4 regions of the Senegalia massiliensis genome follow, and region 3 is predicted to be linked to each of the others. Evidence: riboswitches for the same ligand, from Rfam matches in the RefSeq annotation. Region 3 holds a riboswitch; each other region holds the start of a gene.
What was found. Region 3 has a riboswitch for cobalamin ahead of D3Z33_RS17090 (DUF4430 domain-containing protein). Riboswitches for the same ligand answer to the same signal wherever they lie in the genome.
Positions count from the first base shown of each region.

Region 1 (4,186 bases), on a different contig from region 3:
AAACAGTTGAAAGTATTGTTACAAGTAAGGAAGTATCAAGATTAATATCTTTTAAATTAAAATTCACTTTATCACCTCTAAATTAATTTTTCTGCTACTCTCTTTCCTTCTTTTCTATAAATTTTATATATTCCTGAAGTAGAAAGATTATTTTCACGTATTATATTATTTATCCAATTTAAATCATTATAATCAAATTTTATAGATAAACCACAACTTACAGAAATTTCTCTAGGTGTAGGAATAGTTTTGATATTAATTTCTTGACTTTTTATTTCTTTTTCTGACTTTATAGCATGATGTGTAGAATCAAATGCTATAACATACATTTCATTATTTAACAAACTTTACACCTCTTATATTGTTATTGTATTTGTAGAATTTTTTATTTTTTCAACTATAGTGTACATATTTGTAACTCCACCTACACTTAGTTTATCTGCAATATTATTATAATCTAAACATGTTCCACAAGATAGTATTTCCACCCCAGCTTCTTCCAATGTTTTTAAATCTTCTAGACATTCAGAACCTTCTACTGTAAGCTTTACTCCATTATTATAAAATACTAATGTGGATGGGTATGGAAGTGATTCAGTCAGTGAATAAATGAATCCTTTTATAAGTATTTTTCCTAATTCATCATTTCCTTCTCCCATTTTATCAGAGTTTATAGCTATAGTAGTATCTTTAAAGAGGTTTGGTTTACAAATATCTATATCTTCTTTCTCTTTAACCTCCTCTTTTTCACCTTTAACTATATTAATAATAAAATTTTCATTATCTCTTGAAACACTATATTCTAAATTCATACTCTTAGATAATTTTGAAACATTTTCTTTAGCTACTTCATTATCTACAATTACATCTATTTCACCTTTATCCATAGATTCTAAAGCTTTCTTAGTCATTATTACTGGTTTTGGACAAGCCTGTTCTCTTGCATCTATTTCTTTTACCACGAAAATCATCTCCTCTAATCAATATATATTAATTATATCATTTTATCCACGAAAACAACTTATTATAGATATAATCTATAATAAGTTTATTAAGTATAGAAAGTTAGATTGTAAATAATTAATTATAACATCAGGATTATAAAATAAGTTTCCTAAAATAGATTGATGTGTTTTAACTGAAATAAAGCTGTCTGTATTTAAAACTATTACAGGTGTTAATAATGCATATATTATAAATACAATTAAAATTCCTTTTATAGCTCCAAATAAAAACCCTATAAACTTATTAAAAGATTTTAATACAGGAAGTTTAAAAAATCCATCTACTATTCTTATAAATACAGATAACACTATATTAATTATAAAGTATAAAAATATCATTATAAATAAACTTATAATTAAATTAGTAATAATATCTGCAGAAAAAATAGCTTCATTATTCATAAAACTATTAATTTTAGGATATATATATTCTTTTATATATGGATAAAACCCAGTATATTCATTTAAAAATTCAACTAAATATGGATAAATTGCTCTAGCAATAATTATAGCTATAAATATTTTCAAAAAACTAAATAATGATAATATAAATCCCCTGTTCCAGCCTCTTAAAGCACTTAAACCTATAATTAAAATGATTATTATATCTATTATATTCATAATATTTCCTTTCTTCTTTTTATCTTTAGTATATTATATCATTATTTATAGTTTTTATAAAATTACTATTAATTTTTTAAAACTTGTGTTAATATATATTTAAACAATTTAATAAAAATATTTAAGGTGTTCATTTAAAGTGTGAATTAAAAGGGAATGAGGTTAAACTCCTCAACAGCCCCCGCTACTGTAATTAGTTATGTCTATATGAATCCACTGGGAAACTGGGAAGGTATATAGAATATAAGCTATAAGTCAGGAGACCTGCCTTAATTATTTATGCTATTTTCTTCGGAGGGAAGAAGTTGGTTATTTACATAATAAGTCTATTAAATTAATGTAATGTATTAATTTTAATTTTATATTTGTAAAAAGCTTATTTTCTCCTAGGAGAAAATAAGCTTTTTTTATTTTAAAATTTACAAAGAAAGGAGTGTACTATTTAAAAAATAAAATTCAATTAAAAAACAGGAGGAAAATATGAAACATTTAAAAAACAAATCTAAAAAAAGTATTTCTTGGATAATTATTTTTTCATTAATCATTTCTTTTATATTACCAATGACAACCTTTGCAGAAGGCGGTGATAGCGGATCTAATTATTCAGTAAAAGTTAGAATTGAAAGTTATGATTCTACATTTGTAAAGCCAATAACTGTAAATATTGATAGTTTAGATTTAAGTAAATATCCTGGAATTGAAAAGCCAGCTAGTGATTATGACTCACTTAAACCTATTCATGCAATAGTACATGCTCTTGAAAAATCAGGTATTGATCCAAAAGATCCAAATAAGTTTAATATAGGTTATGGTGGAAACTATATTAGAGCAATAAATGGGTTAGGTGAATTTGATAGAGGTCAAATGAGTGGTTGGATGTATTGGGTAGATAATAAATATGCTAACTTAGGCGTAGGAGAATATGAAATAAAAAGTGGTCAAGAAGTTGTAATGTTCTATGTAGAAAATTATATGGAAAATGTGTACTCTTGGTTTGACAAACAATCTCTTAGCGTAGATCAATATGAAAATTTTGAGCTTAAATTAAATGGTAATCCTGATTCTTGGGGAGGAGGAACTGCTTCAGGAGTAGAAGGAGCTACTATATTAATTAATGACAAGGAACATACTCAAAATGGACAAACTGTAAAAACTGATGCTAATGGTAAAGTTTCTTTAAATATTGAAAAACCTGGGACATACCATATAAGTGCTACTAAGAAAAATGATGCAGGACAAAATATATTAACTAGACCTTATGCATCAGTAACAGTAAATAAATTAAACACAATTAAGTCAATAGAACCAGTAAACAATATAGAAGTTGATTATGCAACTAAAGAAACTGATGCTATATCACAACTTCCTAAAACTACTAATATAATTGATAGTTTAGATAAAAAACATAGTGTTGATTTAAATTGGAGTCTTGATAGTTACTCTGCTAAAAAATCTGGAGAATATACTGCAATTGCAAATTTTAAACTTCCAGTAGGAATACATCAAACAGATCCTGAGACCGATTTAGAATTATCAACCAAAATATTAGTAAAAGAAAAACTAACAACTAAGCCTACAAGTTTAGATGATGCCATAAATAAAGCAGTAAATTATTATAAAAACAATAATCCAGGAGATCCAAATGGAGATTGGGAAGCATATGTTGGACTTTGGGGTGTTGGAGATGTTATTGACAAAGATTATAATTGGGAGTCTATAGACCCAGGTTTTGGCGCAAATATTTCAGGAAATGAAACTATAAGATATGGTTATAGCCTTTTAGGTCAAGGACAAGATCCATCTAATATCTGGGGTGGAAGAAATCTATTTAAAGAACTTGCAAGTCAACAAAAAGATGATGGCTCTTTTACTACATTAGGCAAACAATTATTTGCAATGCTTTTATTAGATGCTGGTGAAGAAATGGGTGCTGATGTTGGAGATTGGAATAAAGAAAACAAGCAAAAAGCTATCAATAGTTTGCTAAGCCAACAAAATGAAGATGGTAGCTTTGGATTCTTCAGTCATCTAGACTATACTGGTTGGTCTTTAATTGCATTATCTGAATATAAAGAGCAAAAAGAGGTTAATGAAGCCATTAATAAATCTCTTGAGTTTTTAAAAAGTAAACAAACTGATAATGGATCTTTTGTAGATAATAGTGGATGGGGTGGTGGAGAAAACTCTAACTCTATCGCTTGCGTTGTACAAGGACTTGTTGCTGTAGGAGAAGATGTTTTAGATCCAAATAGCCCTTGGGTTAAAGATGGAAATACAGTTGCTGATGCTTTAATTAAATTTCAACAAGATGATGGATCCTTTTGGTGGGAAGAAGATAACAAAGGTAGTGTAGCAATGGCTACAAAACAATCTTTAGTTGCATTATCTGATCTTAAAAATCAAAAATCCACTTGGCATAGATTAGGTGAAGAAGTTTATCTTTCTTCAGTAGGTGAAAAAGATGTAGAAAGTTTAACTGCTGACATAAATAAACTTCCTGAAATTAAAAAAATCACTTTTGATAATAAACAGGAAATAATGAAAGCTTATAATATGTATTT
Region 1 is NZ_QXXA01000006.1:226,398-230,583, forward strand. Features, by position in the region: gene D3Z33_RS06925 (mechanosensitive ion channel domain-containing protein) at 1-67, opposite strand, end outside; gene D3Z33_RS06930 (DUF3343 domain-containing protein) at 78-344, opposite strand; gene yedF (sulfurtransferase-like selenium metabolism protein YedF) at 357-962, opposite strand; gene D3Z33_RS06940 (CvpA family protein) at 1,038-1,625, opposite strand; cobalamin riboswitch at 1,733-1,911, shown strand; gene D3Z33_RS06945 (DUF4430 domain-containing protein) at 2,106-4,186, shown strand, end outside.
Region 1: another riboswitch for cobalamin. It lies ahead of D3Z33_RS06945 (DUF4430 domain-containing protein); the one in region 3 lies ahead of D3Z33_RS17090 (DUF4430 domain-containing protein).

Region 2 (4,186 bases), on a different contig from region 3:
AAGTAATAATAGGTGGAAAATTAAAGGATAAAACATACGGAGAATTTCAAAAGGAAATGGATATATTTAACAAAGCGTATTGTGAGGTAATGATGGAGGGAGATGGAGCAGAAAGAAGCTTTAGTTTTCCGATTCCTACAATAAATATTACTAGTGATTTTCCATGGAACTCCGAAGTATCAAATAGTATAATGGAAATGACAAGAAAGTTTGGTACACCTTACTTTGCTAACTTTGTAAATAGCGATATGAATCCAGAAGATGTTAGGAGCATGTGCTGTCGTTTGAGGTTAGATAATAGAGAGCTTAGGAAAAGAGGTGGAGGTTTATTTGGAGCAAATCCAATGACAGGATCTATTAATGTTGTAACATTAAACATGCCAAGAATTGGATATAAGTCAAAAACAAGAGAGGAATTTAAAAAGAAAGTTAGAGAATTGATGGAGACAGCGAAGGAAATTTGTGAAGCTAAGAGAATAGTTCTTGAAAAATATATGGATGTAGGACTATATCCATATTCTAGATACTATTTACAAGGAATTAAAGATGGAGAAGGAGAGTATTTTAAGAATCATTTTAGTACTATTGGATTAAATGGAATGAATGAAGCTTGTATGAATTTATTAGGTAAGGATATCACTTCTAAAGAAGGTATGGAATTTTCTGTTGAAATAATGGATTTTATGAATAGAGTTATACAAATATTCCAGGAAGAAACAGGCAGTCTATGGAATTTAGAAGCATCTCCAGCAGAAGGTGCTGCTTATAGATTTGCAAGGATGGATAAAAGGATGTTTCCAAATATAATTACTCAAGGAGAAGAAGAGCCATATTATACTAACTCCACTCAATTACCAGTGGGTCATACAAAAGACATATTTGAAGCATTAGAACTCCAAGAAGATTTACAAACTAAATATACTGGTGGTACGGTACTACATGGATTTATAGGAGAAGAAATAGATAATATAGAAACTGTTAAACAGCTATTAAAGAGAGGATTTGCTAATAGCAGAATACCATATCTAACAATTACCCCTACATATAGTATTTGTGAAAAACATGGGTATATAAAAGGTGAACAATTCAAATGTCCTCAATGTGGTGAAGATACTGAAGTTTGGACTAGAGTAGTAGGCTTTCATCGTCCAGTTCAATCATGGAATAAAGGTAAGAAGCAAGAATATAATGATAGGCTAGAGTTTGATACTCAACATAGCCTAGAAAATGAAAGGGTAATATAGTAATTATGGATATATGTGAAATGGAAAAAAGTTCATTTATTGATTATCCTAATAAGATATCTACAGTTTTATTTATAAAAGGTTGTAATTTTAGATGTCCATATTGTCATAATTCACATATTTTAAATAGTAAGGAAAGTATTGATGAAACATATATACTAACTTTTTTAGAAAACAGGAAAAAATATATAGAAGCAGTTACTATAACAGGTGGAGAGCCTACATTATATAATGAGTTGTATACATTAATTAGTAAAATTAAAAATAAAAATTTTTATGTTAAGTTAGATACAAATGGAACAAATCCGGATATGCTTAACAGATTAGTTCAAGATAATCTTATAGATTATATAGCTATGGATATTAAGACTTCATTTAGTGAATATAATAAAGTTACTAATTCTTTAGTTGATATAAATAAAATAAAAAAAAGTATAAAGGTAATAAAAAACTCAAATATAGATTATGAATTTAGAACTACTGTATGTAAAGAGTTGATAAGTGAATATAACATATTGGATATAGCTAAACATTTAAATGGCTCTCAAAAATATATTTTACAAAACTTTAGAGATGGAGATACAATTTTAGGTGGAATAAATAAATATCATTCTTATAAACTAGAGAAACTACAAGAAATTAAATGTATTATAGAAAATTCATTTGATGTTTGTATAATACGTTAGAAGAAATAAGATAAATATTATTTATTTTTTATTGACAATGAAAAATAAAGATGATATATTTTACTTAAAATTTAATATTAAGACTATTGGTACAATTTGTAATGAAATTGTTTAAAAGGGAAGTTTGGTGAAATACCAACACGGTCCCGCCACTGTAATGGATAGAGTTTTACTAAAACCACTGTGTGAAAACACGGGAAGGTGTATTGCTTGTAATTCCTAAGTCAGGAGACCTGCCAACAGTAGCAACGCTGATTATTACTCACGAGGATGGGGAGGTGTTATTTAAATGGCAGTTTAATTCTGCTATATTTGATAATCCCTTTCTATTCTTTAGAAAGGTTTTTTATTTTTTAAAGTTTTTAAGGAAAATTAGTTTGATATATTCGTTATTAGAAGAGTATTATAAAAGAAATATTTAAGTATTGATATAATTATGAAATTCACCAAATAGAAAGGTAGGAGTTAATATGGGTATATGAATAGACAAGAATACTAGAGTAATAGTTCAAGGGATTACAGGCAAAACAGCCTTTTATCATACAAAGAAAATGATACAAGGACCTAAATTTATTAGTAAAATATTAACTAAAACATTAAAAGAAAATAATTTATGGAGTAAAAAATATGAAATTTAATATAAAAAAATTTATTTTAATTAATACTGGTATTTTGATTATGGCAATTGGTTTGTACTTTTTTCTAATTCCAGCTAATCTTGCTGTAGGTGGAGTTACCGGTCTTGCTATGGTAATAAACAAAGTATTTCCAATCATTCCCATAGGGATTGTTATGACATTAGCGAATATAATTTTATTTACCCTTGGTTTTCTAATCATAGGAAAAGAATTTGGAGGTTATACGATATATTCTAGTTTTTTATTATCTGGAGCAATATATATATTAGAGATAATTATACCTATAAATGGAGCTATAATTGATGATTTATTAATTAATCTTATTTATGGTATTATTATCCAAGGAATTGGTATGGGGATAATATTTTATCAGAACTCATCTACAGGAGGAACTGATGTGGTAGCTAAAATAATAAACAAATTTTTACATTTAGACATAGGGAAGGCATTACTTTTAGCTGACTTTGTTATAACAATATTTGCTGGATTAACTTTTGGACCTAAGCTAGGCTTATATGCATTGTTAGGAGTTATAGCAAATGCTTACGTTATAGATAATGTAATAGCCGGATTTAATAAGAAAATGAATATAATGATAATTAGCAATAAAAATAAAGAAATAAATAAATATATTATTGAGAATATTAAAAGAGGTACAACATTATACTCAGCAGATGGAGGATATTCAAGAAGAAATAAAATAATAATAAATACTGTTGTAAATAGAAAGGAATATATAAAAATAAAAGGTTATGTTAAAGACATAGATCCAGATGCTTTTATTACAGTAGGTTTTGTTCATGAAGTTTTAGGAGAAGGATTTAATTTTAATGATTAGATAATATAACCTACTAAAATCACCTTATAATAATAGTAATTTAGTATAAAGTCTTTATAAATTATAGGGATAAATGATGGACTAAATTGTCAATTATAAGTTTTTAGTAGCTATATCCTATATATAATTATTAATTTAACTTTATATTTTATGACTATATTGGACGACTATATGTTTGTCCAATATTTTTTTCTTTTAAATTCAGTAAATTTATTGTACAATTACTTTGGATAGAGGTGTTAATATGAAAAAAAACTTTTTAGTAGTAGATGATCAAAAGGAAATAGTAGAAGTTATAAAAGCCTATTTAGAAAAAGAAGGTTATAATGTATATACTGCGTATAATGGAAAACAAACATTTAATATATATGAAAATGAAAATATAGATTTTTTAATTTTAGATTTAATGTTACCAGATATAAAAGGTGAAGAAATATTACAAAAAATCAGAGAAAAGTCACAAGTTCCTACAATAATGCTTACAGCAAAATCTATGGAGCAAGATAGAATAAATGGCCTAGATATAGGTGCAGATGATTATATAGTAAAGCCATTTAGTCCAAAGGAACTTTTAGCTAGAATAAGAGCAATATTTAGGAGAATAGAAAAAAATGATGTAAAAAATGATATTTTAACTATTGGGGACTTAAATATTAATTTTGAGAGTCGAGAAGTTACTAAGTCAAATGATATTATAGATTTAACCAAAACTGAGTTTGATTTACTTAAATTGTTTGTGGAAAACACACAAAAAGTATTTACAAGAGATGAATTAATCGT
Region 2 is NZ_QXXA01000003.1:55,142-59,327, reverse strand. Features, by position in the region: gene D3Z33_RS01560 (ribonucleoside triphosphate reductase) at 1-1,244, shown strand, start outside; gene D3Z33_RS01555 (anaerobic ribonucleoside-triphosphate reductase activating protein) at 1,250-1,930, shown strand; cobalamin riboswitch at 2,001-2,185, shown strand; gene D3Z33_RS01550 (YitT family protein) at 2,558-3,406, shown strand; gene D3Z33_RS01545 (response regulator transcription factor) at 3,651-4,186, shown strand, end outside.
Region 2: another riboswitch for cobalamin. It lies ahead of D3Z33_RS01550 (YitT family protein); the one in region 3 lies ahead of D3Z33_RS17090 (DUF4430 domain-containing protein).

Region 3 (4,186 bases):
TAATAATGAAGACACTTTCTCTTTTCCTAAGTCCGTTCCTTCTTTTTTTATCATATTAATCATCTCCGTTAAATTTATAAAAGCGGGCCTAAAATATTAGACCCACTAAATAATTATTATATACCTATTTTGACTATTTTAAAAGTTAAGTTTATTTTATAATAATATTATTTATTCTGGAGGTAATTTATTTGCTTTTTGCTGAACTTCTTCTGTCTCAAAATCAGGTGATAAAATTAATTTACAAGCTCTAGATATTCCATCCTCTCTTGACTTTTCAGCAAGCCATCTAATATACCCCTTGTCTTTATTATAAATTTCACCAAGTGTATTGCCATTATATTTTCCAAATGTAACTTTTATATTTTGAGCATCCTTTAATGTCATAGTCTCTACTCTTTCTTCTTCTTCAAATTGAGTCATATCTTCCATATCTTGAGTAAATATATCTGAAAGTGAAGCAACTGTCAATGTTGCATCAACAAGTGCTCTTTTCTTAGCCATTTTAAGACAAGTATTTCCTAACATATATATATCTTGTCTACCACCTAGATATTTTCTCTCCCTACTATTAGAATGCCCTAAGCCTTCTGTAACTATCTTTTCATTTTTCTTTAATATAGACTTTACACTAAATGCAAAAAAACCATCCTCATAATTTTGTACTTTATCAATTATTTCATACTCACTAGATATTCCTAATAACATAAGTATTTTTTCAGCACCAGGTTTTAATAGAGAAGGTTTTGATGAACCATAAAATGTTTTTCCATAATCATGCCCTTCAACAAGTGTCTTTTGTATTACTTGTTGAAATCTATATATCTTTTGCATAGAATTTTCAACATTTTCTATATCCATATTTTCTATGATTGATAAAGCGTAATTGTAATTATCTTCTTTTACTTTAAAGTCATCACTCATATTTTCACCACCTTGTTTATTTTAATTTATCCAATATTTTTTTATTTATTACTTATATACTTCAATTTATACTTTATCTTTATTGAGTATATTAGTTATTACTGCTAATTTATAAAAAAGATATTAAATAACAAAAAACCTCTTTCTTATAGAATATATTCCCTATGCAAAAGAGAATAAACTATAAGAAAAAGATTTTTAATTAAATCTAGCACCTTGTTTCTCTATAATATTTTTTATAGGCTTAAATAATATTAGTACTAATATAAAGTTTGAAAAACCATGTATAATATCAAATAATAGCCCTCTTATCCAATAAGTTATTCCATAACCAACTCCATAAAATACAGATTCTGTTAAAGCAAAAAACAAACCGAATGAGAGACCAAATATACCAGCTAAAACTGCATATATATATTCATTTTGGGTTTTATAATTAATAACTGATGTTATTATAACTAATATTGGCCATATCAAATAATAACCTATTAGCCAAGTATTAAAACCCCATACAAATATTTCAGTTGTAGAAAATATTATTGAAACTAAAATAGCTCTTTTAAATCCAAAAACTACAGTATAAATTATAAAAAGTAAAGTAACAATTTCTACATTAGGCACAAAGGACAATGCCATTTTAGATGCAGTTAAAGTGGCACTTAATATAGCTATTAATACAAGATCTCTTACTTTCATATTAATAACTAGTTAACTCAAATTTATATTTATCTCCATCTGTAAGTGGTATTTCAGCTACACCTGTTTCTGCATCTTTACCATTTACTTGAATTTGCCAAAATTCTTGTTCACTTTCTTTTGCTTCATAATCCATCATAGCAGTAACCATTTTTCCAAAATCTGAATCTGTAAGAGTTACACCAATCTCATCTTTATTATTTTCTAATAAATCTAATAAATATTCATCATCAGTGTTATAGGTAAACGTCTTATCTACATCCTCTTTTTCATTTATTACTTGTATCTTTACTTCCTTAGCTCCTTCTACTGATTCTGGAGATAAAAAAGTCTGATATGCAAATACAAGCCCTAATGCTAAAACTAAAGCTATAACAATTATTAAACTTTTTTTACTCACTATAATTCCTCCTTATATTTATGTGTTTAATGTGTCTAAAAAAACCCTTCCACTATCGAAGTGGAAGGGTTAATAAAATCATTTTATATACCACACCACTTCATTTCCACGTGAAGTTTCAAGTGCTTTTATATAATTTAAGGTATTCCGACTTAGTATATATTTATACCATACGGCGGCGGGCCCGTACAGGATTTTAACCTGTTTCCCCTCAAATTATACTTCATATTATTTAACTAATTATATAATACTACAATTTATATAAAAAAGCAATTCTAATTTTCTTTCACAAGACTATTATATGCTATTGGTATTACAATAAGAGTAAGAAGTGTTGAGAATATAAGACCTACCATGAGTCCTACAGCTAGTGGTGTGAAAAATGAACTGCCAGATAAAACTAATGGAATAAGACCTATTACCGTTGTAATACTACTTAATAATATTGGTCTTAACCTTTTTTTCGCTGATTCTATACAAGCCTCTTTTATACTTCTTCCATTCTCTCTCTCTCTATTTATATATTCTATTATTAATATTGCATTATTAACAACAATACCTATAAGACTTGCAGCTCCAAGTCCTACTGTAAATGTAAGAGGTAGTCTAAATATAAACACTCCAAAAACTACTCCTATTACAGATAATGGTACGGTTATAAGTATTATAAGTGGTTGAAGTATGGATCTAAATTGAAGAAGTAATATTAAATATACTCCTACAAGTGCTATAAGTGCGGCTATACCAAGTCCACTTAAATATTTTTTAAAGATTTCTTTTTCTCCTCCAAATGTAACTTTAATATCATCTGTTTTTTTATTATTTATTATTTCTTCAACCTTGTTTTGTTCTACTAAAGTAGATTTATCAGGATCTACTTCAGCTGTTATTTTGATAAATGGCTTTCTATTAAATCTATTTAATTCTTCTAACCTGGTATCCTCTTCTATTTCTACTACATCTTTTAAAAGTAATATTTGTTGACTATTAGGTGATTTAATAGGTGTATTTTGTAATTCATCTATACTATTTGGATTTGCATATAACAAAATACTTTTACTTTCGTCATCTATATTTACTTCACCAATCTGAGTTTTATTCAATGCAAGATTTACTTGTCTTTGTATATCATAACTAGTAAGTCCTAATATTGACATTTCTTCTTTATTTGGAATAATCTCATATTCTTTTATTACAGAGGATTCTTCTAAAGTAATATTATATAAACTCTTCATATCATCCATTTCTTCCCTTATATTACTTGCTACATTTTCTATATCTTTAAATTCATCAGAAGAAAGGGTTATATCAATATCAGGTCCTGGGTTTGTAAGTGCAAGTAGATTAACTGTCACTGTTCCATCTTCTATTTTATCATTTAGCTTATTTTGGAGTTCATATGCAAAATACTTCTTATTTTTATATTCAGCAATTTTTTCTTCATTAAATCTAAACATTACTTGCCCTAAATCAGGAGATTTAAAATAAGGAGGATTTGTTATATAAAATTTAGGTATTGGCCCTCCTATTGATGATGTATATTCCTTTATATCATCTCTATTATTTAATACTTCTTTTACATCTTCTACAATTTGCTGTGTTTGATCTATGTTATTTTCTTCTGCTTTTATATCAATATATGCTATATTATTATCTGCATAAGGAAATACTTCAAGCCTCATATTTACAAGCATAAAACCTACTATGATTATTAATACTAATACAATTAAAAATGTAGTTTTAGTATATTTCATGCTTTTTAAAAGTGTATTTTCTAATAATCCTTTAAAGTGTTTTCGTTCTCTTACTTTTCTATGACTATTCTTAAGAAGTAAACTTGCAAGTACAGGAGTTACTGTTATAGAAACTATATATGATGCAATTAAAGCTATAATAACTACTTGTGGTAAAGATTTTGCAAACTCTCCCGCCTCACCAGGTAGTGTTATAAGTGGTGCAAATGCCATTATAGTAGTAAGCGTTGATGTAAGTACTGGAATACTTGATTCTTTAGTTCCTAAATAAACTGCTTCCATAATAGATACATTTTCATCTAATTTTACTTGTATTGCATCAGTTATAACTATTGAGTTATCTACCAATATACCAAGAGATATAATAAGTGCTGCAATAGATATTTGTTGTATATTGATATTTAAAAATGAC
Region 3 is NZ_QXXA01000004.1:288,054-292,239, forward strand. Features, by position in the region: gene D3Z33_RS03700 (MATE family efflux transporter) at 1-63, opposite strand, end outside; gene D3Z33_RS03705 (hypothetical protein) at 172-924, opposite strand; gene D3Z33_RS03710 (hypothetical protein) at 1,123-1,620, opposite strand; gene D3Z33_RS17090 (DUF4430 domain-containing protein) at 1,622-2,020, opposite strand; adenosylcobalamin (AdoCbl) riboswitch at 2,109-2,254, opposite strand; gene D3Z33_RS03720 (efflux RND transporter permease subunit) at 2,296-4,186, opposite strand, start outside.

Region 4 (4,186 bases), on a different contig from region 3:
ACACCTGGGGGCTCTAGTGGTGGAACTGGTGCAGCAGTAGCTATGAATTTTGGTTTAATAGGGATAGGAACAGATACAGTAAATTCTGTAAGGTCTCCTGCTTCAGCATGTAATTTAGTAGGATTTAGACCAACTGTTGGGTTAGTAAGTAGGAGTGGAATTATACCTTATTCATTGACTCAAGATACAGCTGGACCAATTATGCGTACTGTAGAAGATACGGCAAAGGTATTAGATGCAATTGTTGGATATGATGTTAAGGATCCAATGACAGCATGGTCTATAGGAAATATCCCTAAAACTTATACAAAGTACTTAAACACAGAAGGATTGAATGGGAAAAGAATTGGAGTATTAAAAAGTTTTTTTGGTAATGAAGAAATACATAAACAAGTAAATGACATAATATATAGTAATTTAAAAGTTATGGAAGACAATGGTGCTGAGGTAGTAAATATTTATGAGAATATAGATGCTGATAAGTTAATAGAACAAACAAGTGTACATCTTTATGAATTAAAAGAAGACTTAAATGAATATTTAAAAGAGTTGGGATCAAGATCCAAAGTTAATTCACTTAATGATATAATAAAATCTAAGAAATATCATAAGGGAATAGAAAAAAATATTAAATTTGCAGAAACTATTGATAGAAGTATGCCTGAATATAATAAAAGAATAGTTAATAGGATTGAACTACAAAATTTAGTAATGGAACTTATGGCAAAATATAAATTAGATGCAATTTTATATCCTCATCAAAAAAGACCAGTTGTAAAAGTAGGTGAATCTCAAGTAGATAGAAATGGAGTATTAGGAGCTATAACTGGATTTCCTTCTTGCGTATTACCTGCTGGATTTACAAATCAAACGGAAACAGCACCGATTGGTATTCCGGTAGGTATAGAATTTTTAACTAGAGAATGGAATGAATCTGTATTATTTGAAATTGCATATGGTCTTGAACAATCAACTAAAAATAGGAAAAGTCCTGTTATAAATAAAAATATTGTTTAGGAAATTTCCTAAACAACATTTTTTATTTATCTTCAATTCTTAAATTAAACCCTTGATTTTTAACTACATTTAAAAGTTTACTTCTTTTTTCGTTTTCCATTTTAAGAATTTCAACTACTTGTTTACTAAATTCATCAAGAGATTTTGTTTCATTTCTTAAATCATAGTATTCCTTCATTTCTTTATCGTATTCCTTTATAGATTCTAGATAATTTTCTTGTTTTTTATACCTGTTTTCAAATACTTTAAGAGATATATCCATTCTAGGTTTTAACATAGGATATTGATCTGGATAACCAAAGCCAACTCCTACTATAGGAAATGTAAGTCTTGGAAGTTCTAATAGATCTATGATAGCTTGAGGGTCATTTAAAATACTTCCTAGATAAACAGTACCCATATCTAATGATTCAATAGCTGTAATCATATTTTGAGCAGCTATTGCACCATCTGTAAATCCTTGAAAAAATCTATCCATATCTTTTTTATGAGGTAAATTTTCCCCTAGTTCTTCTGATATTCTAGCATTTCTATATACATCAACTATAAATATAACTAGCTCTGGAAAATTTTTTATATAGTCTTGGTTACATATTTTACTTATCTTGTCTTTTGTTTTATCATCAGTTATACGAATTATGCTATAAGATTGCATAGCTATACTAGAAGCAGTACGATTTGCTACTTTAAATAATGTGTTTAAAGTATTTTCATCTACTTTTTTATTTTTGAATTTCCTAATTGTACGGTGATTTAATTGACTTTCGATAGTTTTATTCAATAAATCTCATCCTTTCAAATATAATAGATATCTAATATATTTTTTACCACTAATTTTAATTATCAAACTTTATTTTTGACGACAGAATTGACAACTTTAACTAATAATGATATATTATAAACAAATTGAATATAGCTATATTGGTACAATTTAATGTTAAATTGTTTAAAAGGGAAGTTCGGTGAAATACCGACACGGTCCCGCCACTGTAATAGATAGAATCTTATGAATACCACTATGATGAACATGGGAAGGTATAAGATTTGTTATTCTTAAGTCAGGAGACCTGCCAATAGTGTAAGCGCTGTTTATTACTCACGAGGATGAGGAGGTGTTATTTGATAATATCCTTTCTATGTCTAGAAAGGTTTTTTTATTAGTAATAAGTCAGCAAATATATGCTGATTTTTTTATGTTTAGATTACAATTACTACTATATAATACCTTATAATATTAGTAATTTAGAATAAATTCGTTATAAGTTATAGGATTAATAGAAGATCTATATTGTCAATTATAAGTGTTTAGTAGAACTATCCTATATAGAGTAATCTATTCATATGTTAGGAGTGAATTTAATGAATATAGCAATTGGAATATGTGAAAAGGTAAATGGAATTTGCACAACAATGGGATGTTTTAAAGCTTTTAATAATAAAGAAAAATATTTTAAAAGCTATAAAAATGAAGAAATAAATCTATCATCTTTTTTTACATGTCAAATATGTTCTAGTGAGTCAAAAGATTGGGTAAATGAATTAGCAGATAGATTTGTAAAAAATAATATATTTAAAGTACATATAGGTGTATGTATAGTAAAGTGTAAAGCAGAGAAGAAGGAAGAAATAGTAAATATATTTAAATCTAAAGGAATAAAAGTAATTGAGGGAACTCATTAATAGAAAGGTGAAATAAATGAAAAGAATAATTAAAAAACTAAGTATTTTTATATTGATAATTTTTTTAGTGAATTTAGTAGGATGTAGGAATGATAATAGTGATTCAAAAGAGTCAAATACTGAATCAACAGTTGTAGAAAAAAATGAATCCAATAAAAGCAATGAAAGTTCTCATTATCCTGTAACTGTTACTACTTATAATTGGGCTAAGGAGCCAGTGGAAATAACGTTTAATGAAGCTCCTCAAAGGGTAGTTGCAATATACCAAAGTGCAATAGAAACACTTTTAGCTTTAGATCAAGGAGATAAAATAGTAGCAGCTTCATATTTAGATGATCCAGTTAAAGAAGAATTTAAGGAATCATTTGATAAAATAAAATATTATAAGCAACTTCCAACAAAAGAAGAGATATTAGCATTGGAACCTGATTTTATTACTAGTTGGTATTCTTTATTTGCAGAGAAGGTTTATGGCGATGTTTCTTTTTGGCATGAAAGAGACATCAATACTTATATCCAGCAGAATAGCGGTGTTAAATCACCTAACACTTTAGAAAATGAGTATCAAGATATAATTAATATGGGAAAAATATTTAATGTAGAAGATAAAGCTAATAAGATTGTAAAAGAAATGAAAGAACAAATTGAAAAAGCTAAAGAAAGCGTAAAGAGTAAAGAAAAAGTAAAAACAGTTATTTTAGAAGTAGGAAAAGAAGGACAATATAGAATATATGGAGAAGATAGTATAGGTGGAGATATAGCAACTCAAGTAGGAGCAGATTTAGTTGCTAAAAAAAATATAGGGATGGAAGATTTGATAAATTTAAACCCTGATGTTATTTTTACAGTATATTATGGTGATTCAATAGATAGAGAAGAAGCAGTTAATAGCATAATGGATAATCCTGCTCTTGGAAGTATTTCTGCGGTTAAAAATGATAGAGTAAACCCTATTGTATTAAGTGAAGTTTATGCAAGTGGTATTAGAACTATGGATGGAATAAATACTATAATTGAAGGGATTTATCCAGATATGAAAGGTGAATAGATAATGGAAGATTCAAATAACCTTAAGAATAAAAAATGTTTAATAGAAACACCTACTTATATAGGTGTTTCTATTATTCTAGTTTTATTTTTATTATTTTCTTTTTTTTACTCAATAACATTTGGTTCAATAGATATTTCAGTGAAAGATATATATAGAATAATATTACATAAAATATTTAATATAGGTTCTATTGATAATTTATCAAGGGCAATTATTGATATTGTTTGGTTAGTAAGATTACCAAGGATAATTTTAGCCATAATTGTTGGAATGGGTCTTTCGGTTTCTGGAGTTATTATGCAAGCAGTTGTAAAAAATCCGTTAGCTGATCCATATATATTAGGAATTTCATCAGGAGCTTCACTTGGTGCTACTCTTGCTATAATGCTTGGCATTGGAACTACATTAGGTTCTAACTATGTTGGTATAAGTGCTTTT
Region 4 is NZ_QXXA01000018.1:28,236-32,421, forward strand. Features, by position in the region: gene D3Z33_RS14480 (amidase family protein) at 1-1,017, shown strand, start outside; gene D3Z33_RS14485 (NADPH-dependent oxidoreductase) at 1,040-1,798, opposite strand; cobalamin riboswitch at 1,923-2,106, shown strand; gene D3Z33_RS14490 (CGGC domain-containing protein) at 2,377-2,697, shown strand; gene D3Z33_RS14495 (ABC transporter substrate-binding protein) at 2,714-3,745, shown strand; gene D3Z33_RS14500 (FecCD family ABC transporter permease) at 3,749-4,186, shown strand, end outside.
Region 4: another riboswitch for cobalamin. It lies ahead of D3Z33_RS14490 (CGGC domain-containing protein); the one in region 3 lies ahead of D3Z33_RS17090 (DUF4430 domain-containing protein).